Regions from separate parts of the Blautia sp. DFI.1.216 genome, predicted to be linked through region 3. Evidence: predicted binding sites of a transcription regulator. Region 3 holds the regulator's gene; each other region holds the start of a gene.
The links. The regulator Rex, encoded in region 3, represses fermentation and respiration genes when NADH is low (regulators of the CRP and FNR family bind a similar motif). The targets are predictions, from matches to a motif close to ATTGTTAANTANTTAACAAT.

Region 1 (7,993 bases), on a different contig from region 3:
GTATTGCTACCTAAAGTGGCGCTACATCATAGGGTGGTTGACAGCATCCTTTACAGACAAGATATACTCATCTGTAACTGTATCAGGTACTAAACTTCTCATGCTATACAGCAAACATTTTTTTACGGGTAAGATTTTACGCAATACGCGAGTTTTTTACTTTATAAGAAAGAAATATAAAAAATGCTGTGGAAGATAAGTTTATTTTCCTGACAGAATAATTATCAAAAATGAAAAGAGTCTGATGCATAAAACATATAGGTTTATGCGTTGGATTCTTTTTTGTCTCTTGCCCAATAAGTTCCGGTATGCTATGATAAACAAAAGCATATTTTCTAATTATCTAAATCTATGTAACTGTCCGGTATTTTCAACAGTTACAGCCAAATCTCAATTCATATACAGATCATGAATCTGTTCTTTCAGAAAAGTCATGCTTTAATTTTCACTATTTATTTCTAGCAGGAGTTTTCTAAAAGGCAGGAACTCCTGAACATATTTATCAAGGAGGTTATAAGATACTGTATAAGAAGACAGAAAAGCTATCAATAATAAAGAGGGAGGGTGAGATAATGGGTATGTTTGTAAATCCGAATGCTGCTGCATTTCAGTGTGCAGTCAATTCGGAAGTATATATAGACAAAACGGGATTATTGGAATATACAAATAAAGTACTTGGCACGAATGCCAGGTTTATATGTAACAGTCGTCCGCGCAGATTCGGGAAATCTGTTACTGTAGATATGCTGACTGCATATTACAGTAAAGGATGCGACACTGAAAAAATGTTTTCAGGACTGGAAATCAGCAAATGTCCGGATTTTTACGAACATTTAAATAAATATGATGTCATTCATTTTGATGTACAATGGTGCTGTATATCAGCAGGTTCCAGTGAGAATTTAATTTCATATATCACGAATATCGTTGTTTCCGAATTAAGAGAGACTTATCCTGAAGTCAATCTGGTGGAAAACAGCACTATATATGGAGCAATGGCACGCATTAATACTGTATTAGGAAAACAGTTTATTGTAATCATTGATGAATGGGATGTTCTGATTCGTGATGAAGCCCATAATCAGGCAGCACAGGAAATGTATATTGACTTTCTCAGAAACATGTTTAAAGGAATTGAGGCATCAAAATATATCGCACTTGCATATCTGACCGGAATTTTACCGATAAAGAAATTAAAAACCCAGTCTGCCTTAAATAATTTCACCCAGTTTACAATGCTTAATGCCGGCCCATTGACACCATATATCGGTTTTAATGAAGATGAAGTAATCGATTTGTGTGAAAAATATGAGATAGATTTTGCAGAAGTGAGGCGGTGGTACGATGGTTACCGTCTTGGAGATTACCATGTATATAATCCAAATGCGTTAGTAAATCTGACAATTATGCGGACATTCCAGAGCTACTGGTCACAGACAGGAACCTATCTGTCAATCCTGCCACTGATCAACATGGATTTTGATGGTCTGCGGACATCCATTATAGAGATGCTGTCCGGTTCCTCTGTAGAAGTAAATGTGAATGAATTTCAGAATGATATGGTCAGCTTCGCAGACAAAGATGATGTATTGACTCTGCTGATCCACCTGGGTTACCTTGCCTACGACCAGAGAACCCAGAGAGCTTACATTCCCAATGAAGAAATCCGTCAGGAATTTCGTGCTGCCACCAAACGAAATAAATGGAACGAACTGATCGAATTCCAGCAGGAATCCGAGAAGCTACTGGAAGCCACCTGGGAAATGGATGCAGAAACAGTTGCTGAACAGATAGAGAAAATCCATGCAGAATACACATCAGTGATTCAGTACAATAACGAGAATTCCCTGAGCAGCGTACTCAGCATTGCCTACTTAAGTGCAATAAAATACTATTTTAAGCCAATCCGGGAACTCCCGACAGGAAGAGGCTTCGCAGATTTCGTCTTCATCCCCAAACCACTGTACAGAGACTATTATCCTGCATTACTCGTGGAGCTAAAATGGAACAAAGACGCAGAAACTGCTCTGAATCAGATAAAAGAACGAAAATATCCAGAGTCATTGGAACAGTATACAGGGGATATTTTGCTGGTTGGAATCAATTATGATAAAAAAGAAAAAGTACATCAGTGTGTAATCGAAAAATGGTTTCCACTGTGTATATAGAACGTAACTTCAAAAGAATCATATAAGTTATGAGAAAAGACATTCTACCCCAGTGGATGGAATGTCTTTTTTATATAATTTTTAGCTTGCATCTATGTAAAATTGATATCAGAAAATTCCCTCTTTTTATGTTGACATTACTAAAAGCAAGACTATAATGAGAACCGAAAAAAGAATCTGAAACGATTGGAAAGGGGAAGTTAATTATGAGTACAGTTTTGCCAAGAGAAGAAGCAGTAGAAACAATTTTTTCTAAAATTTTGGCTTCGCCGGAAGCATCCGGACGATTAAGCGGAGTTTTTTATGACCATATAGATGACGACCATCGTCTGACAGATAATGACAGAGATCATTTCCTGCAGGTATTGTTTCATGCGTACCAGAACGGTGATATCAGTGCACTGCTGTTGGAATTATGCGGCAGAAGTATGTTTGACCTGTTAAGGGAGGCTTATCTGATCCCGAAGAAATTCCACGGAAAAGCAGGAGAGAACCCGGTGCTCCTTACAGATGCAGCCGGAGAACTTCTTCCCGGGGAAAAGGTTTCAGCCAGAGAATATGCAAAATTCAAGGAAACATATGAACATCATGAATGTGCCCCCAGATCTGCACTGTATCTTGCAGATGGTTATGATCTTGTCCGTACCTATACAGAAGGTCTGAACATTACAGAAGAAAAAGATAACCGTAAACGTGGTGTCCTGGCTCTTTATGCACTTCCCGACACCTGTAAACTGGGTCTGACAGAAGCACAGGCATATGCCGTTGTATGGGATGCTTTCCAGAAGATTCAGGAAGAAGCCCCAAGAGCCATGGTATACTACGGACAGGAAACAGGTCTGAAGAAAGAGAATCCGGATAAACCCTATGATGAAATTGGAATTCTTCTTCCTATCCATGAATTTGAGAAAAAAATGCTGCAGCATTTAGACGAGATTGACGGAATCGTACTGGCATGCAGAGAGAAAATGATGGAGAAAGCAGGAAATGACAGTCTGCAGCTTTAACAAATCAAGCAAGTAGCAAAGCGGATGATTTTATCCGATTGACAATATAGAATGAGGAAGTGAGAAAAATGCCGCAGGAAGTGATTAAAAAGAACCATATGGATGTTGCCTGGCATGAGTATACAGATGAAAATGGGGGAAATGTACCAGTTGTAGATTCCAGCATCGCAGAGAAAGCATCCATTATCGGACGTGTGGGGATTATGTTTCTCTCATGCGGTACCGGAGCATGGAGAGTGAGAAGTTCCATGAATACACTGGCAGAAGCACTTGGCATTACGTGTACGGAGGATATTGGTCTGATGTCCATTGAATATACATGTTATGACGGAGAAAATGGTTTTACCCAGTCGTTGTGCCTGACTAATACAGGCGTAAATACTTTGAAGTTAAATCGTCTGGAACACTTTATCCGAAACTTTGAAAAAGAAGGAAAGCATATGTCAGGAGAACAGCTGCATACATTTCTTGACAATATTGAAAAAACACATGGTCTATATTCCCCGCCTGCACTGGGACTTGCTGCAGCGATCGCATGCTGCGGATTTACATTCCTTCTTGGGGGCGGTCCGATCGAGATGTTCTGTGCATTTGTCGGGGCAGGAATTGGAAATTATCTCCGCTGCAAATTGACCAAACACCATTTTACATTGTTCTTATGTATTGTGTCTTCTGTATCTCTGGCATGTTTTGCATATGCAGGTCTGCTCAAACTTGGAGAAATATTATTTGGTATTTCTGTTCAGCACGAAGCGGGATATATCTGTGCAATGCTCTTTATCATACCGGGATTTCCGTTTATTACCAGTGGTATTGACCTTGCAAAACTGGATATGCGTTCAGGAATAGAACGTCTGACTTATGCTTTGATCGTTATTCTGGTAGCTACTATGTCAGCATGGATCATGGCACTGATCCTGCATTTGAAACCTGTAGATTTTATAAAACTTTCACTGTCAACAGAGCAGTGGATCTTATTCAGGCTTCTTGCAAGTTTCTGCGGAGTGTTTGGATTCTCTATCATGTTTAACAGCCCGGTTCGTCTGGCAGTCGCAGCAGCCGGGATAGGAGCAGTTGCCAATACTCTGAGACTGGAACTGGTAGACCTTGCAAATATTCCTCCTGCTGCAGCCGCATTTATTGGTGCACTTACTGCGGGACTTCTGGCGTCCCTGCTGAAGAATAAAGTCGGATATCCAAGGATATCTGTAACAGTTCCCTCAATCGTTATCATGGTTCCGGGATTATATTTATACAGAGGATTTTATAATCTTGGTATTATGTCATTATCAGTAGCTGCATCCTGGTTTGCGTCTGCAATCCTTATCATTGCAGCGTTGCCATTAGGGCTAATCTTTGCACGTATTCTGACAGATAAAGCTTTCAGATACTGTACTTAACCGAATCAAAAATCAGGGAAATCCCCAACCACTGCTTAAATTGCAAAAAGCAACAAGCAGTGGTTGGGGATTTGTTCGTGCAAGTATCTACTCCAATAGGAAAATGTGAAAATTATATCAAACTAACAAACAATTTTATGCTTCCAAACAAATATTTAAACGAAAAAATTGTTCAGGTTTCTGTACAAAAGCTCTTGTCAATTTTTTGACAATGTGTTATCATTAAGACGTCAATTTTGTTAGGAGAAAAGGAGTATTAAGATTATGAGCAGTAAAATTACTATCATTGGAGCCGGCAGCGTCGGATCTACCATCGCGTACACTTTATCAAGCCAGGATATCGCATCTGAAATTGTTCTGATCGATATCAACAAAAAGAAAGCAGAAGGTGAAGTTCTGGATATTATCCAGGGAACCTGCTTCAGAGATCCTATCTCTATCATTGCCGGAGACTACGAAGATGCTAGGGATTCTGACATCGTTATCATCACATCCGGTATTGCCCGTAAACCAGGACAGACAAGACTTGAACTTACACAGACAAATGTAAATATCCTCAAATCTATCACACCGGAGATCGTAAAGGCAGCTCCAAATGCCCTTTATCTGATCGTAAGCAATCCGGTTGATATCATGACTTATGTATTTACAAAGATTTCCGGACTTCCAGAAAACCAGATCCTTGGTTCCGGTACAATTCTTGACTCTGCACGTCTGCGCTGCGGATTATCCGAACATTTCCAGATTGCACAGAGTAATATCCATGCCTATGTATTCGGTGAGCATGGAGATACATCCTTTATTCCGTGGTCTGGTGCCTATATTTCAGGTGTAAGTGTGGATGAATATTACGACCTTGAGAAGAAACTCGGTAAGGATATTGAACCGATTGATAAAGAAGCAATGCTTCAGTATGTACAGAAATCTGGCGGTGAGATCATTTCCAAGAAAGGTGCAACTTTCTATGCAGTATCCTCTTCTGTATGCAAACTTTGCAGCCTTCTTGTATCTTCTTCAGAGTCTATCTCTACAGTATCTACTATGATGCATGGAGAGTACGGAATCGATGATGTATGCTTGAGTACATTAACTCTGGTAGGACCAAATGGTGTACAGGGCAAAGTTCCAATGAGAATGACAAAAGCTGAGATCGAACAGCTTAAGAAGAGTGCAGATGCACTGAAAGAAATTATTGCTCAGATTGACCTTAATTAATAATATATCAGACAAAACATTCAGAAGTACAGGTACAGCCTGTTCTTCTGAATCCATATTACTGTTTACTCCTTTTTAATTATTAGCCAAAATTCTGTACTGTAAGCGGAAACAGACGAATTTTGGCTTACATATATCAAAAGCAAAAAAATATATAAATAATATTTTTATTAATTTTTTGAAAGATACTATGATTGTGAGTAAATAGAAAAGCGGAAGATTTTATCTGCCTGAAAAAGATTAATTTAGATCAGAAGAATTGAGCAATGATGCGTGATAAAAAAATTATCAAAAACCTCTTGTTAAAATGTTGTCAATATGATATAATATTTTTCGGAAATCGAGCTGATACACTCCTTTAATTGCGGAGGAAGGGTGTGCGAACTCTTTTATTTTCTATGTCTCAACAAAGATATAAAAAGTAATTGTATTAGACTTGATTTATATTTTTGTCCATATATTGTTAAAAAAAAGACAAGGACTAGCGACTGTTATTTACGGGCGCTATATATCGGGGCAAATTGCTTTTGGACCCTGATATCATTATTTGAGCAACATGAATTTATCTGAACAACTAAGAAAGGATAATGTTAAGTATGAAGTACAGTTATTATCCGGGTTGTACCCTGAGAAACAAGGCGAAAGATCTGGACGAATATGCCAGAGCCAGCGCCAGAGCACTTGGGTTTGAACTGGAAGAGATCGAAGACTGGCAGTGCTGCGGAGGTGTTTATCCTCTGGGAACTGACGAAATTGCTACGAAGCTTTCTTCTGTACGTGCTCTTAATCAGGCCAAAGAAAAGGGCCAGGATCTGGTAACAATCTGCTCTGCCTGTCATCACGTGATCAAACGTGTCAATGATGATATGAAAAATGTGGAGGATATCCGCACCAGAGCAAATAATTACATGCAGCTTGATGAGCCTTATGAAGGCGAGACAACAGTGCTCCATTATCTGGAAGTACTTCGCGACAAAGTCGGTTTCGACAAGCTGAAAGAGAAGGTAGTAAACCCGCTTACAGGAAAGAAAATCGGAGCCTATTACGGATGTCTCTTATTACGTCCGGGCAAGATCATGGCTTTTGATGATCCGGAGAATCCGACAATCATGGAAGATTTCATCCGTGCACTTGGGGCAGAACCGGTAATCTATCCATACAGAAATGAATGCTGCGGCGGTTACATTTCTCTGAAAGAAAAAGATATGTCTCAGAATATGTGTCAGAAAATCGAAGACAGTGCGAAAGGCTTTGGCGCAGATATGCTGATCACAGCCTGTCCATTGTGTAAATATAATTTAAATAAAAACGCTTCCAGCGAACTGCCTGTATATTATTTCACAGAGCTCCTTGCAGAAGCCCTCGGAGTAAAAGAGGAGGTGGCAAAATGAGAAACCAGCATTCAGCAGCAGAAAAGATCAAAGAGATCTCCGGAACCAATCCGCTGAAATGTATGAAATGTGGAAAATGTTCTGCTACCTGCCCATCTTTCAATGAAATGGATATCAAGCCACATCAGTTTGTATCCTATGTTGTAAATGAAGATATCGAAGCACTTGTCAATTCAAAGTCTCTCTGGAAATGCCTTTCCTGCTTCGCCTGTGTAGAGCGTTGTCCAAGAGATGTAAAACCGGGAAAGATCATCGATGCAGCAAGACAGTTAGTTGTCCGTGAAAAAGGCGGCGATTATCTGAAAGCAGATGAGATACCACAGCTTCTTGATCCGGAACTGCCACAGCAGCTTCTGGTAAGTGCATTCAGAAGATACAGGAGGTAAGCCAGCGTGCAGAGAATTGGTGTATTTGTCTGTCATTGCGGAAGTAATATCGCCGCTACGGTAGATGTAAAAAAAGTTGTTGAATTAGCTGCCAAAGAGCCGGGTGTCGTTCATGCAGAAGACTACCAGTACATGTGCTCAGAAGCAGGCCAGGCTAAAATTCAGGAAGCCATTAAAGAGAAAAACCTGACAGGCGTTGTTGTCTGTTCATGCTCTCCACGTATGCATGAGGCAACATTCAGAAAAGCAGCTGAAAGAGCTGGCCTGAATCCATACATGGTGGAGATTGCAAATATCCGTGAGCATTGTTCCTGGATTCACAAGGATATGGAAGAGGCTACAAAGAAGGCCGTGATCCTTGCCAGGGCAGCAATCGCAAAAGTAAACTTAAACACACCTCTTCAGCCAGGAGAGAGCCGTGTTACA
Region 2 (7,993 bases), on a different contig from region 3:
TCCGCAGTATGTATTTTACTGGAAGCAGCTTTTATCATTGCTATGATCACAAAGCTGAATCAATATGCGGAGATTATCAATCTGATAACAAGGCTTCTTGCAGGTGTACTGGTTCTTAAGCTGTATGCGTCAGACCAGACTTCATCTATGAAAATGCCCTGGGTTATTTTGATCCTTGTATTCCCTATCTTGGGAGTGGGATTGTACTTACTGATTGGTCTCAATGGCGGTACCCGTAAAATGCGGGAGCGTTATGACCAGATCGACAGGGAACTTCTGCCGTTGCTTCCCAATGACAGTGAGTGCAGGGAAACGCTTGGCAGGAAAATCCCGAAGGCAGGCAATATTTCTGATTATATACAGAAAAATGCCTCCTATCCGGTCTATCAGAATACAGATGTTATTTATTATGATGAGGCAGTCAAAGGGCTGGAGGCTCAGCTGGCAGATCTGGCAAAGGCAGAGAAATTCATTTTTATGGAATATCATGCCATTGAGGATGCACAGGCCTGGCATAAAATCCAGAGAGTTCTGGAAGACCGCGTAAAGGCAGGCGTAGAAGTCAGAGTATTTTATGACGACATGGGTTCCATTGGGTTTATCAATACAGACTTCATTAAGAAAATGGAAAATGTGGGAATCCATTGCAGAGTGTTCAACCCTTTTACTCCGGGTCTGAATGTGTTCCTGAATAACCGGGATCACCGCAAGATCACAGTAATCGATGGAAAAGTGGGATTTACCGGCGGTTACAACCTTGCCAACGAATATTTTAATTTCACACATCCTTATGGACAGTGGAAGGATACAGGTATCCGTCTGGAGGGGGAGGCAGTCCGTTCCCTGACAGTAACATTCCTGGAGATGTGGAATGCTGTCAGTGATAAGGATAAAAATGACAGTGATTTTACCGGATTTCTGGTTCAGACAGATTATCAGGCAAAGCAGACAGGCTTTATCCAGCCTTATGCGGACAGTCCTATGGACCATGAACAGGTAGGCGAAGAGGTGTATATCAGTATGGTGAACAAAGCAGAAAAATATTGCTGGTTTATGACTCCGTACCTGATCATCACAGATGAAATGAGCCATGCTCTGTGTCTGGCTGCCAAGCGCGGGGTAGACGTGAGGATCATCACACCTGGTATTCCGGATAAAAAGATGATCTACAATATCACACGATCCTTTTACCATGGACTGGTGAAGCATGGAGTGCGTATCTATGAATGGACACCTGGTTTCTGTCATGCAAAGATAAGTGTGGCAGATGACTGTATGGCAACCTGCGGAACCATAAATCTGGATTACAGAAGTCTGTATCATCATTTTGAAAACGGCTGCTTTATGGCAGACTGCCAGGCAGTTCTGGATATCCGAAATGATCTTGCAGCAACAATGGATGAATGCCGTGAAGTCACAGAACAGTACAGTACCGGACGCAGCGCATATCTGCGATTGGGACAGCTGTTTATGAGGTTATTTGCGGGATTATTATAACACTTGGAAAAAAGCAGAATATCGTGTACAATGGAATGGGGAACAGCAAAACTATTATAAATATGGGAGGAATTTTAACTATGGATCTTTCAACCTTAGTAAAAATGTCAAATACTTATGGAAGCAACCCTGCCTATGTTCTTGCAGGCGGTGGCAATACTTCTGTAAAAGACGACACCACATTGTATGTAAAAGGCTCCGGTACACAGCTTGCCACAATTAAGGCAGAGGAATTTGTGGAAATGAGCAGAGCACGTTTGAATGAGATCATGAAAACAGATTATCCGGAAGACGATGTCAAACGTGAATCGCTGTATCTTGCAGATGTTATGGCTGCAGTAACAGATGCTGACAAAACAAAACGTCCAAGTGTAGAAGCACTGCTTCATAACTTATTTGCCTATACTTATGTACTGCATGTTCATCCTACACTTGTCAATGGACTGACCTGCGGAAAAGGCGCAAAGGAACTCAGCGAACAGATCCTTGGAAAAGATGTACTCTGGATCGATATCTGCAAACCCGGATATACGCTTGCACGTATCTGCTATGAGAAAATGAATGCTTATAAAGAAGAATACGGAAAAGATGTTCAGGTTCTTCTGCTCCAGAATCATGGAATTTTCGTTGCAGCAAATACTGTAGAGGAAATTGGAGCATTATTTGACGGCGTGATCAGTAAATTAGAGAAACAGGTAAAGAGAACTGCTGATGTCAGTGATGCTGTTACATCTGAAAAAGAACAGGCAGCAGAGAAGCTTTCCCGGTTACTGGGACATGCAGTAGAAGTTGTACCTGTAGCAGAAGCTGATAACTTCGTAAAAGATAAGGCAGCGGCTGCACCGCTTCTGAAGCCGTTTACACCGGATCACATTGTATATTGCGGACCATATCCGTTATTTGTAGAGGATATTGACCAGGCAAAAGCTGCGCTGGATGCATTTATGGCAGAGAATGACAAAGAGCCAAGACTGATCCTGGTACAGGGAGTCGGTGCCTTTATCATGGAAGATGATAAGGGAAAAGCTGCAAAAGCACAGCTTCTTGTAAAAGATGCCATTAAGCTTGCAGTATATGCAGAAAGCTTTGGCGGTCCGCTTCATATGACGGATGATATTACATACTTTATCACACATTGGGAAGCAGAAGCATATCGCAGTAAGAAATAATATAATAAGGGGCTGTCTTTTTTTGACAGCCCCATTTTGTTGGTTTAAACACTATATTTTTAAAGGAAAAGGTTTATTTTCAGCAAATCTTATTTCTCTTCTTTTTTCTCTTTGGCTTTCCCGGATTCAGGAATATTTCCCTCACCATAGTAAGCTTTCAGATAGATTTCTTTCAGTTCAGACATTAATGGATATCTTGGATTGGCACCGGTACACTGGTCGTTAAATGCCTGTTCGGTCATTTCGTCCAGAGTTTCAAGGAAGTACTTCTCGTCTACGCCGTATTCCCTGATCGTATGTTTGATCTCAATAGTATCCATCAGTTCCTGCAGTTTTTGGAGAAGCTTTTCAAATACTTCGCTGTCGTTCTTGCCTGTCAGACCTACAGAACGGCCAATCTCAGCGTAACGTGCAAGTGTGTGCGGATACTGATACTGTGGGAAGGTACCCATCTTAGCCGGAACTTCGGCTGCATTATAGCGCAGAACATGAAGCAGAACCAGAGCATTTGCAATACCGTGTGGAATATGATGGAAAGCTCCCAGCTTATGAGCAAGAGAGTGGTTTACGCCAAGGAATGCATTTGCGAAAGCCATACCAGCCATGCAGGAAGCATTTGCCATATGCTGTCTTGCTTCTACATCAGAACCATCTTTGTATGCACGTGGCAGATAGTTAAATACCAGTTTGATCGCATTTAATGCAAGACCATCTGTATAATCAGATGCCATCATGGAAGCATAGGCTTCAAGTGCATGAGTCATAACGTCGATACCGGAAGCACAGGTCAGTCCCTTAGGTGCGCTCATCATATTATCTGTATCAACAATAGCCATGTCAGGCATTAATTCATAATCAGCCAGAGGCCATTTGATACCTGTAGTCTTATCAGTAATGATAGCAAAAGGTGTTACCTCGGAACCTGTACCGGAAGATGTTGGAACAGCTATAAAGTAAGCTTTCTTACCCATATGCGGGAATGTGAAGATTCTCTTACGGATATCCATAAAGTCCATAGCCATATCATCAAAGTTGGCGTCCGGATTTTCATAGAGAACCCACATGATCTTGCCGGCATCCATTGCGGAACCACCGCCCATTGCGATAATGCAGTCAGGCTCGAACATTCTCATTGCAGCAGCACCGGCTCTTGCAGAAGCGAGAGATGGATCTGGCTCTACATCGTAGAAGCAGGTATGTACGATTCCCATCTGATCTAATTTATCTTCGATCTTTTTAGTATATCCATTCTTATAAAGGAAAGAGTCTGTTACGATAAAGCAGCGTTTCTTGTGCATAACAGTGCCAAGTTCATCCAGAGCAACCGGCAGGCAGCCTTTTTTGAAATAAACTTTTTCCGGTGTTCTAATCCAGAGCATATTTTCTCTCCTTTCAGCAACGGTCTTGATGTTAATGAGATGTTTTACACCTACGTTCTCAGATACGGAGTTGCCACCCCAGGAACCGCAGCCCAAAGTCAGGGACGGAACAAGTTTGAAGTTGTAAAGGTCGCCGATACCGCCCTGAGAAGATGGAGTATTGATGAGGATACGGCAGGTCTTCATAGCTGCTGCGTGTTTTTCCATTTTTTCCTTTTCTCTTGTGTCAATGTAGAGAGCGGAGGTATGTCCATAACCGCCGTCAGCTACAAGCTGTTCAGCTTTGGCAATCGCTTCGTCAAAGGTCTTGGCCTTGTACATGGCAAGTACAGGGGAAAGCTTCTCATGTGCGAATTCTTCGCTGATGTCTACAGATTCAACTTCACCGATCAGAATCTTTGTTTCAGGAGGAACTGCAACACCGGCCATCTCAGCGATAGTGGCAGCCTTCTGGCCTACGATCTTTGCATTCAATGCGCCATTGATAAGGATAGTTTTTCTTACTTTCTCTAATTCATCCGGTTTCAGGAAGTAACATCCTCTGTAAAGGAATTCTTCTTTTACTTTCTTATAAATGCTCTCAAGAACAGTTACAGACTGTTCGGAAGCACAGATCATACCATTGTCAAAGGTCTTGGAATGGATGATGGAGTTAACTGCCAGACGGATATCTGCACTGTCATCAATGATAACAGGAGTATTTCCGGGACCTACACCTAAAGCAGGTTTTCCGGAAGAATAGGCAGCCTTAACCATTCCGGGACCACCTGTGGCAAGGATGATGTCTGCTTCACGCATAACCTGATTTGTCAGATCAAGACTTGGAACATCAATCCATCCGATGATTCCCTCCGGTGCACCGGCTTCTACAGCAGCCTCCAGAACAACCTTTGCAGCCTCAATGGTACATTTCTTTGCGCGGGGATGCGGACTGATGATGATTGCATTACGTGTTTTCAGTGCAATCAGAGTTTTGAAGATTGCAGTAGATGTTGGGTTGGTTGTAGGAATAACAGCAGCAATCAGACCAATCGGCTCAGCTATTTTCTTAATACCGTAAGCAGTATCTTCTTCAATCACACCGCAGGTTCTGGTATTCTTATATGCGTTGTATACATATTCGGCTGCGTAATGGTTCTTGATAACCTTATCTTCTACAATACCCATTCCTGTTTCTTCAACAGCATTTTTAGCAAGCGGGATACGTGCTTTGTCAGCAGCAGTAGCGGCAGCTTTAAAAATCTTATCTACCTGCTCCTGGGTAAATGTTGCGAAAATCTTCTGTGCCTCTTTCATGGCTGCAATCTTTGCAGTAAGGGCTTCAGGGGTGTCGATGATGGTTGGGATAGTGTTCTCTTTTTTTGCCATTTGGGAATCCTCCTGTTTGTGTTTTCGTTAAAAGTATTTACCGTGACCTGTTATGTTTTTATTATACAAATAAACTGATTATTCGGTCAACAGTAACATTAATATGAGCATAACGAAATAGTGTGGTGAAAATTGTGCATAATCACGTAAATAATGTGAATAAAATATCAATTGTCAGAATATATGAGAAAAATTTAACAATATATGTTCTGTTGGCAACTGAGAGAAAGTTAAAAAAATAACGTTAATAAATTAACAACCTCGATGATGCTATTATATGACTTTGTTAATCATTTGTCAATTACAAAGCATATGAAAAAGTTAACAAATACTAACTGAGGATTTCGTGAAAATATAACAATATAATTTGTAGAAGGATTTATGTTTTTCCATATGTTTGCAGGAGATTAAGAGTTACTGTGAACGGAGTGAACAGTAATGATTAAGAAAAATTAAGCCCCGCAAAATCTGCGGGGCTTAATTTTTCTTAAGTTTCTATTTGTTTCAGGCTTTTCTGAAAGCGGCTCTCTTACGTTCTCTGGAATCCAGAAGTCTCTTACGGATACGGAGAGACTCCGGTGTAACCTCAAGGAGTTCATCCTGGTCGATGAAATCGATGGCCTGTTCCAGACTGAGAACTCTTGGTGGAGTTAATTTCAGTGCATCATCAGCGGAAGAAGAACGTGTGTTAGTCAGATGTTTTGTCTTGCATACGTTCAGCTCGATATCTTCGGCTTTACCATTCTGTCCGATAACCATACCGCTGTAAACCTTTGCACCAGGTCCGATAAACAGAGTACCACGCTCCTGGGCTGCGAACAGACCATAAGTAACAGCTTCACCAGCCTCGAAAGCGATCAGAGATCCCTGCTTTCTGTACTGGAAATCTCCCTTGTAAGGAGCATATCCGTCAAACATAGTATTGATGATGCCGGTACCCTTGGTGGAAGTAAGGAACTCACCGCGGAATCCGATCAGTCCACGGGAAGGAATGTGGAATTCCAGACGGACAGTACCGTCACTGGCAGTACTCATACCCTGCAGTTCACCTTTACGTTCGCTCAGCTTCTGGATTACAGTACCGGAAAATTCTTCCGGAACATCTACATAAGCAATTTCCATAGGCTCAAGCTTCTTGCCACGCTCGTCTGTTTTATACAGAACTTCCGGTTTACTTACTGCGAATTCATAACCTTCACGTCTCATGTTTTCAATCAGGACAGACAGATGAAGTTCTCCACGTCCGGAAACTTTAAATGCCTCAGTTGTATCAGTGTCTTCTACACGAAGGCTGACATCTGTGTTGAGCTCACGGTAGAGACGGTCACGAAGATGACGGGAGGTAATGTATTTACCTTCCTGACCGGCCAGCGGACTGTCATTTACGATGAAGTTCATGGCAATAGTAGGCTCGGAAATCTTCTGGAAAGGAATAGCTTCCGGATTATCTCCTGCGCAGAGAGTATCACCGATATGGATATCTGCGATACCGGAAATAGCAACGATAGCACCGATAGTGGCCTCTTTTACTTCAACTTTGTTCAGACCGTCAAACTCGTAGAGCTTGCTGATCTTAACTTTCTTACGTTTGTCCAGATCATGATGGTTTAACAGAGTCAGTTCCTGGTTAACAGCGATTGTACCGTTTTCAACTTTACCAACACCGATACGTCCAACGTATTCATTGTAATCAATCGTGCTGATCAGAACCTGAGTATCTGCCTCCGGATCTCCTTCCGGAGCCGGGATATATTTCAGGATTGCTTCAAATAACGGAGCCATATCCTTAGGAGTGTCGTTTAAGTCGATCACAGCATGTCCTGCTTTGGCAGAAGCATACAGGAACGGACAGTCAAGCTGTTCATCAGAAGCACCAAGATCCATAAGAAGTTCCAGAACCTCATCTACAACTTCATCCGGACGGGCTTCCGGACGGTCGATCTTGTTGATACATACGATTACATGAAGGTCAAGTTCCAGTGCTTTCTTAAGAACGAATTTTGTCTGAGGCATAGCACCTTCGAAAGCATCAACGAGAAGAATAACACCGTCTACCATCTTAAGTACACGTTCTACCTCGCCGCCGAAATCAGCATGTCCTGGTGTGTCAATGATGTTGATTTTTGTATTTTTGTAATGAACAGCTGTGTTCTTGGATAAAATAGTGATACCACGTTCACGTTCGATATCATTAGAGTCCATGACACGTTCCTGAACTTCCTGATTCTCACGGAATACACCGCTCTGTTTCAGAAGCTGGTCAACCAGAGTAGTTTTACCATGGTCAACGTGTGCGATAATGGCTACGTTACGGACATCTTCACGTTTTGTTCTCATAAAATGATTTTCCTTTCCTCTTTAAGCTTTGAATGGGTAACTGTTCGGCACACTGGCTGAACAGTTACCGGAATTGTTAATATTCATGTGTTATCAGCAGGATTATTTTGCTGCAAAAGCATTTTTCAAGCACGATATAATCTTGCAGATGAATTTGTTCCTATTATTATGTGTTTTTTTCTTCAATAAGTTACCCGAATTTTCAGTTTACCACATTTTCGCCAGATTACAAGGTGTTAAAAT
Region 3 (7,993 bases):
AGTTGCGGTAAGATTTCATTATCCAGATGATTCGGAGGATTTTTTATGAAGAATTCAGATGATTCCGGATATACAGGAAAGCACGTGGGTGTGTGTGTTCTGGATACCGGGATTTTTCCTCATATAGATTTTACAGGGAGAATACTTGCGTTTCAAGATTTCATCGGACATCGTATCAGACCTTATGATGATAATTCTCATGGAACCCATGTATGTGGGATCATTGGCGGTGACGGAAGGGCTTCGGAAGGACGGATCAGAGGAATTGCCCCCGGGTGTAGCCTGATAGTTCTGAAGGTGCTCGACAGAACGGGAAATGGCAGGAAAGAAGATGTTTTACAGGCTTTTCGCTGGATCCTGGAGAATAAGAGATATTATGGGATACGTGTAGTGAATATCTCGGTGGGAACAACCTGTAGGAGAGCAGAAGATCACAGAGTTCTGATCGCAGGTGTGGAACAACTTTGGGATGCAGGTCTGGTGGTAGTGGCTGCGGCAGGAAATCAGGGACCGAAGGCAGGAAGTGTGACAGCACCGGGAAGCAGCCGGAAGATTATCACAGTAGGCTCCAGCGATCTGCTTACAGGACGGACTGCCATATCAGGCAGGGGACCTACATTTGAGTGTGTTTGTAAACCGGATCTGGTTGCACCCGGGAATCATGTTCTTGCCTGTGCACCGGGAGCAGATAACGGATATGGAGTGAAGAGTGGTACTTCTATGTCTACACCTCTGGTTGCAGGGGCAGCAGCATTGATGCTTGAGAAGAATCCGGAGCTGACTAATGTTCAGATCAAGATGAAATTGAAAGAAAGTGCCAGGGATATGGGATTGCCAAAGAATCAGCAGGGATGGGGAGAACTGGATCTGGAACGCTTTATGGAACTGTGATCAGTAATCATTTTATTTGGCAAAATATTGCTTTAGTGTATAAAAGCATTGACGAACGGTCTGTTTTCGGCTATCATGATAGTTAACTGGATGAGAGCCAAAGAGGAGGATTAACATGAAAAAAATTCAGATGCAGACACCACTTGTGGAGATGGATGGAGATGAGATGACCAGAATTCTCTGGAAAATAATCAAAGATGAACTTCTTCTTCCGTATATTGATTTGAACACTGAGTATTATGACCTTGGTCTGGAATACAGAAATGAAACGGATGATCAGGTAACTGTTGATGCAGCAGAGGCTACAAAGAAGTACGGCGTAGCAGTGAAATGTGCAACTATCACTCCTAATAAGGCAAGAATGGAAGAGTATACCTTAAAGAAAATGTACAAGAGTCCTAACGGAACGATTCGTGCAATTCTCGACGGAACTGTTTTTCGTGCCCCAATCGTAGTGAAGGGTATTGAACCATGTGTTAAGAACTGGAAGAAACCGATCACCATCGCACGTCATGCCTATGGTGATGTGTATAAGAACACAGAGATGTATATTGACGGTCCCGGAGATGCTTATCTGGTATTTGAAGGTGCAGACGGACAGCAGAGAAAAGAGCTGATCCATCATTATGAGGGACCGGGTGTGCTTCAGGGTATGCACAATCTGGATGATTCTATCACAAGTTTTGCAAGATGCTGTTTTAATTATGCACTGGATACAAAACAGAACCTGTGGCTTGGCGGCAAGGATACGATCTCCAAGATTTATGACGGACGTTTTAAGGAAATCTTTGCAACTATTTATGAAGATGAGTTTAAGGAGAAATTCGAAGCAGCAGGCATTGAATATTTCTACAGCCTGATCGATGATATCGTAGCTCGTGTCATGAAGGCTGAAGGCGGATTTATCTGGGCCTGCAAGAACTATGATGGAGATGTTATGAGCGATATGGTTTCTTCAGCATTTGGTTCTCTGGCTATGATGACATCTGTACTGGTATCTCCACAGGGATATTACGAATATGAAGCTGCTCATGGAACTGTACAGAGACATTATTATCGCTATCTGAAAGGTGAGGAGACATCTACTAACTCTGTAGCAACTATTTTTGCATGGACTGGAGCTCTGAGAAAAAGAGGTGAGCTGGACGGCAATAAAGAATTGATGGAATTTGCTGATAAACTGGAGAAGGCGACTCTGGAGACGATTGAAAGCGGTAAGATGACAAAAGACCTTGCGCTGATCACTTCTCTTGAGGATGTGACAGTACTGAACAGCAAAGATTTCATCCTTGCCATCAGAGAGAGACTGGATGAAATTTTATAATTTCAGAAATTATCCGGTAATGTTTCTATAACATTATAAAGTTCTCCGGGCAGGATCACACTGCAGCGGAGAAACCTGTAAAAAGTTATAAACTGCGAAAATGGGAAGAACCTGCATTATGCAAGTTCTTCCCATTTTTCATATAATCCTTCTAATTCTTCGGTAATGGCGGCTTTCTCTTTGCTGAGTTTCGCACATTCTGCCACATTTGTGCAGATATCCGGGAGAATCATGGTTTCGTCGATCTCTTTATCTCTGGTTTCAAGTTCTTCAATGCGGGCTTCTACTTTTTTTAGTTCATTCTCTCGTTTTCGCTGGCGGGCCTGTTCTTCTTTCTGCTGTTGCCAGGAAAGCTTGTTATCAGAAGCCTGCTTTGCTTCTGTCACAGCCTGAGCGGCAGCCGGAGCATATTTTTCCGTCAGCTCTTCTTTTTTCTCCAGATAATAGTCGTAATCTCCGATATAATTTACAATTGCCTGATTGGTCAGATCCAGGATCCGGGTAGCTGTCTGGTTGATGAAGTAACGGTCGTGGGAAACATAGAATACTGTTCCAGTGTAACTGTTCAATGCCTCTTCAAGAATCTCTTTTGAAGCGATATCCAGATGGTTGGTGGGCTCATCGAGGATCAGAAAGTTTGCTTCGGACAGCATCAGCTTGGCGAGGGAAACACGACCTCTTTCTCCGCCGGACAGAGCGGAGATCAGTTTGAATACATCATCCCCTGTGAAAAGGAATGCTGCCAGCATATTTCGAATTTCTGTTTCCGTAAGTGTGGGATAAGCATCTGAGATTTCCTCAAAAATAGTTTTCTCCATATGAAGAACATGGTGTTCCTGGTCATAGTAGCCAATCTGTACCTTGGAACCAAGAGTAAATCTGCCGCTGTCTGCATCAATCAGCCCATTGATGATCTTTAACATGGTGGTTTTGCCTGTGCCGTTATTGCCAATCAGGGCTACACGTTCTCCACGTTTGATCTCAAAGGAGATGTCACTGAAAAGTGTCTGTCCGGGAAAAGATTTGGAAAGACTTTCCACAGTAAGGACATCATTTCCGCTGACAAATCTTGGTTCCAGGGAAATGCGCATCTGATTCTGAATCTCCTGTGGTTTATCAATGCGCTGGACTTTATCCAGCATTTTCTCGCGGCTTTCCGCACGTTTGATGGATTTCTCGCGGTTAAAGGATTTCAGCTTGGCAATGACTGCTTCCTGATGTTTGATATCCCGCTGCTGGTTCAGATAGGCTTTGTACTGGGCGTCACGCAGCTGGGCTTTTTTCAGGGCATAGGCAGAATAGTTGCCACTGTACATACGCATATTTCCTGCTTCGATTTCCACAACTTTTGTTACAACTTTGTCAAGAAAGTAACGGTCGTGGGATACGATAAATACAGCACCCGGGTAATTCAGAAGATAGGTTTCCAGCCAGGAAATACTCTCCATATCCAGATGGTTGGTAGGCTCATCCAGAAGAAGAATGTCAGGGCTGGCAAGAAGCAGTTTACCCAGAGCTACGCGGGTTTTCTGGCCGCCTGAAAGAGTTTCTATCTGGCGTTCGAAATCTTCTTCTGTGAAACCAAGACCTTTTAATACACCCATGATCTCACTTTTGTAAGCGTAACCATTTTCCAGTTCAAACTGGTGACTCAGTCTTGTGTAAGTATTCATCAGGCTGTCCAGAGCATCTCCGGTGGTGGTTTTCATTTCCTGTTCCAGAGAGCGCAGACGGTTCTCCATATCAATAATGTGCTGTTTGGTGGAAATCAGTTCTTCGTAAATGGTATGATGGCCATGAATGTCCTGATACTGGGCAAGGTAGCCGATATTTTTATCTTTGGCAAGTACCACGTTTCCTGAATCCGGGGAGAGCTCATGCATAATGATTCGCAGCAGAGTCGTCTTGCCTGCACCGTTATTGCCGATGAGAGCTGCCTTTTCGCGGTCTTCTATATGGAAACTGGCATCCTTGAGAATGATTTTTTCGCCAAAGGATTTACAGATATTCTGACATGATAAAATCATAGGAATTCCTCCGTTTGTAATTTGTCCGCGTACTATTATAATCGAAAATGCCTGTTTTTGAAAGCATTTTAAGAGATTTTGTCCAGAGAAAAGAAAGCACCGGATGGATGCATGGAAGAAAATATGATATTCCGGGGAATTTTTCAGAATGAAATTGATAAAAAAATACAGAAATATTTGGTCAAAAAGTACAAATTTAATTTGACAATAAAATAACATCTGGGTATAATTGACATAGATAAGCTAAGGAGGGAAAATTTGTGGAAGCTAAGGAAATTTCGAAAGCGGTAATCAAGCGTTTGCCGCGGTACTACCGCTACCTCGGTGAATTGATGGAGGAGAATGTAGAGCGTATATCTTCAAATGATCTTAGCAAGAAGATGCATGTGACGGCTTCCCAGATTCGTCAGGACTTAAATAATTTCGGTGGTTTTGGTCAGCAGGGTTACGGCTATAATGTACGCTATTTGTATACAGAAATCGGTAAGATCCTTGGGCTGGATACTGTACATCCGATGATTATTCTGGGTGCCGGTAATTTGGGACAGGCATTGGCCAATTATGTGGATTTTGAAAAGCGCGGATTTAAGCTGGTTGGTATTTTTGACGTCAATCCTGTACTTGAGGGGATTGCAGTTCGTGGAATTGAGATTCAGATGTTGAGCGATCTTCCTTTGTTTCTGAAGGAGAATGAGGTTGAGATCGCGATCTTGACTCTTCCTAAAATTAAAGCCAAAGAGATGGCAAAGATTTTGATTGATAATGGAATTAAGGCAATCTGGAATTTTGCACATATTGATCTGGATGCCCCGGAGGATGTAATGGTAGAGAACGTACATCTTTCAGAGAGTCTTATGACTTTGTCCTATAACCTGAGTGAGTACAGAAAGGAACATGAAGGGATGTAAGGGATAACTGTGAAACACAAGGCTGTGGTCATCTGATCACAGCTTTTCTCTTGTATGTAAATGTGTTATTGTAAACAGGAGGTGAACAGATGAGAGAGATTGTAACTGCTGTTGAGATGAAAGAACTGGATCATAATACGATTCAGAAAGCCGGGATATCGTCTCCAGTACTTATGGAGAGGGCGGCATTAAAGACGGTTGAGGAGATTGTACAGAGATTAAAGAATAAAGAAAAAGAGAAAATCCTTGTGGTCTGCGGAACCGGCAACAATGGCGGAGACGGATTGGCGATTGCCAGACTGCTTCAGTTGAGAGGAGTCAGAACCTGGTATTATATTGCGGGTAAGGAAGAGAAAATGACTGCTGAAACTGCCGGACAGCTTAAAACAGCAGAATATTATCAGGTGCCCCGGGTGCATAACCTGGATCCGGATGAATATACTACTATAGTAGATGCCATCTTTGGGGTTGGACTGAGCAGACCTGTAGAGGGAAAATATGCAGAGCTTATCAGTACAATGAACCGGGCATCTGCGTATAAAGTAGCTGTGGATATTCCATCCGGGATTGACTCAGATACCGGATTTGAGAAGGGGATTGCATTCCGGGCAGATCTTACGGTTACCTTTGCTTTTCGCAAAAGAGGGCTGTGTTTTTATCCCGGACGCATGTATGGCGGTGAGATCGTTGTTACGGATATCGGAATCTATTCCATACCCGGAAAGAAAATCTGTATGCATCATCTGGAACGTGAAGATTTAAAAATGCTTCCGGAGAGAGTTCCCTATGGAAATAAAGGAACCTTCGGTAAGGTTCTTCTTATAGCTGGCAGCGAAGGAATGTGCGGAGCTGCATATCTGAGTGCAGCAGCTGCTCTGAAAAGCTCTGCGGGAATGGTGAGAATTCAGACCGTGGAGGCCAACAGGATTCCGTTGCAGACACTGTTGCCGGAAGCCATGATCACCTGTGATTTTGATGAGAAAAAAAACCAGGCAATGCTTGACTGGTGTGATGTGCTTGTGATAGGACCGGGTCTTGGAACCGGAGCGCAGAGCAGGGAAAGAGCTCAGTGGTTCCTGGCGAAGGCAGCTGAGTGTAAAAAAACAGTAATTCTGGATGCAGATGGCCTGAATCTTCTGTCAGTCCATGACAACTGGAAGTGTTTTATCGGGGAACATGTGATCCTGACACCTCATATTGGTGAGATGAGTCGTCTGTGCGGAAAAGAAATCGGTAAGATCCAGGATTGTCTGGCACAGACTGCAGCTGATTATGCAAAGGAGTCTGGAGCGGTTTGCGTTCTGAAGGATGCCTGTACTGTGGTGGCAGATGCTTTTGGAGATATGTATTTGAACATTTCGGGTAATGCAGGAATGGCTACAGCGGGAAGTGGAGATGTGTTAAGTGGTGTGCTTGCCGGTATACAGTGTATGTACCTGGCAGCAGAAAAGAAATTTTCTCCTGTTATTCTGGCTGCACTTGGTGTATATGTGCATGGGCTGGCAGGTGATCTGGCTGCTGAAACAGTAGGGCAGCGAGGGATGACCGCAGGAGATATCATCTGTTTTCTGCCGGAAATACTAAGATAGAATATTCATTTTGAGGCAGTAAATCTGTGAAACAATTTGCAGATATTAACATGAAAAAATAACAGAGGAAAATTATTATGAAGAAAGATAGCAGAGTAAAAGCAGTCATTTCACTGGATGCAGTAGAACATAATTTCCGGGAAATGAGAAAAAATATTGCAGAAGAGACAAAGATGATCGCAGTCATAAAGGCTGACGCTTATGGACATGGCGCGGTGCCGGTTGCACATCTCATTGAGGATTATGATTATATCTGGGGATTTGCGGCTGCAACTGCGGAAGAAGCGATTCATCTGCGAGAAGCCGGGATTACAAAACCAATCCTGATCCTTGGAATTGTTTTTGATGAATATTTTCCGGAACTTGTCCGTTATGAGATCCGTCCTGCAGTGTGCGAATATGAGGAGGCAAGGAAACTTTCAGACGAAGCGGTTCTGCAGAAAAAAACTGTACATATTCATATTGCTCTGGACACAGGAATGACCAGGATCGGTTTTGCAGATGCACAGGAAAATGTAGAGGAAATTAAAAAAATTTCAGAACTTCCAAATCTTGAGATTGAGGGTATGTTTACTCATTTTGCAAGAGCAGATGAGTATGACAGAAGTCCGGCTATGGTACAATTGGAGCGGTATCTGGATTTTTCAAGACGCGTAGAAGAGGCAGGAGTGGAAATTCCTCTGCATCACTGTTCTAACAGTGCGGGCATCATACGTATGCCGGAAGCAAATCTGAATATTGTCCGTGCCGGAATCACAATTTATGGAATTTATCCTTCTTCTGAGGTGGAGAGAGATATTGTAAAGCTTGAGCCGGTTATGGAACTTAAGAGTCATGTGACTTATGTGAAGGACGTTCCTGCCGGAGCAGCGATCAGCTACGGCGGTACTTATGTGGCTGACAGGAAGCTTCGTGTGGCAACTGTTCCGGTGGGCTATGCAGACGGCTATTCCAGGCAGCTTTCCAATAAAGGCTGGGTTCTGATCCATGGACAAAAGGCTCCGATCCTTGGCAGAGTCTGTATGGACCAGTTTATGGTAGATGTGACTGAGATTGGTGATGTGAAGAAGGGCGATGAGGTAACACTGATCGGCAGAGACGGGGATGAGTTTATCGGTATTGAGGAGATTGGTGATCTCTGTGGCAGATTTTCCTATGAGTTTGCCTGTGATATCAGCCCGCGTGTGCCGAGAGTCTATATTAAAAACGGGAAAGAAATATAATGTTACTGTTTGCTGAATAGAGACGAAGTGA

Region 1: the regulator Rex is predicted to act here: its motif matches at 6,089-6,108, upstream of LJE11_RS06695 (CoB--CoM heterodisulfide reductase iron-sulfur subunit B family protein).
Region 2: the regulator Rex is predicted to act here: its motif matches at 5,654-5,673, upstream of adhE (bifunctional acetaldehyde-CoA/alcohol dehydrogenase).

The regions. Positions count from the first base shown of each region.
Region 1 is NZ_JAJDML010000012.1:45,878-53,870, reverse strand. Features, by position in the region: gene LJE11_RS06715 (AAA family ATPase) at 573-2,168, shown strand; gene LJE11_RS06710 (DUF4866 domain-containing protein) at 2,375-3,175, shown strand; gene LJE11_RS06705 (threonine/serine ThrE exporter family protein) at 3,244-4,575, shown strand; gene LJE11_RS06700 (L-lactate dehydrogenase) at 4,840-5,790, shown strand; gene LJE11_RS06695 (CoB--CoM heterodisulfide reductase iron-sulfur subunit B family protein) at 6,387-7,181, shown strand; gene LJE11_RS06690 (4Fe-4S dicluster domain-containing protein) at 7,178-7,567, shown strand; gene LJE11_RS06685 (4Fe-4S binding protein) at 7,574-7,993, shown strand, end outside.
Region 2 is NZ_JAJDML010000006.1:9,623-17,615, reverse strand. Features, by position in the region: gene cls (cardiolipin synthase) at 1-1,497, shown strand, start outside; gene LJE11_RS03660 (class II aldolase/adducin family protein) at 1,578-2,666, shown strand; gene adhE (bifunctional acetaldehyde-CoA/alcohol dehydrogenase) at 2,756-5,413, opposite strand; gene typA (translational GTPase TypA) at 5,918-7,750, opposite strand.
Region 3 is NZ_JAJDML010000002.1:4,206-12,198, forward strand. Features, by position in the region: gene LJE11_RS00935 (S8 family peptidase) at 46-891, shown strand; gene LJE11_RS00940 (NADP-dependent isocitrate dehydrogenase) at 1,007-2,215, shown strand; gene LJE11_RS00945 (ABC-F family ATP-binding cassette domain-containing protein) at 2,332-4,242, opposite strand; gene LJE11_RS00950 (redox-sensing transcriptional repressor Rex) at 4,503-5,150, shown strand; gene LJE11_RS00955 (bifunctional ADP-dependent NAD(P)H-hydrate dehydratase/NAD(P)H-hydrate epimerase) at 5,240-6,739, shown strand; gene alr (alanine racemase) at 6,817-7,962, shown strand.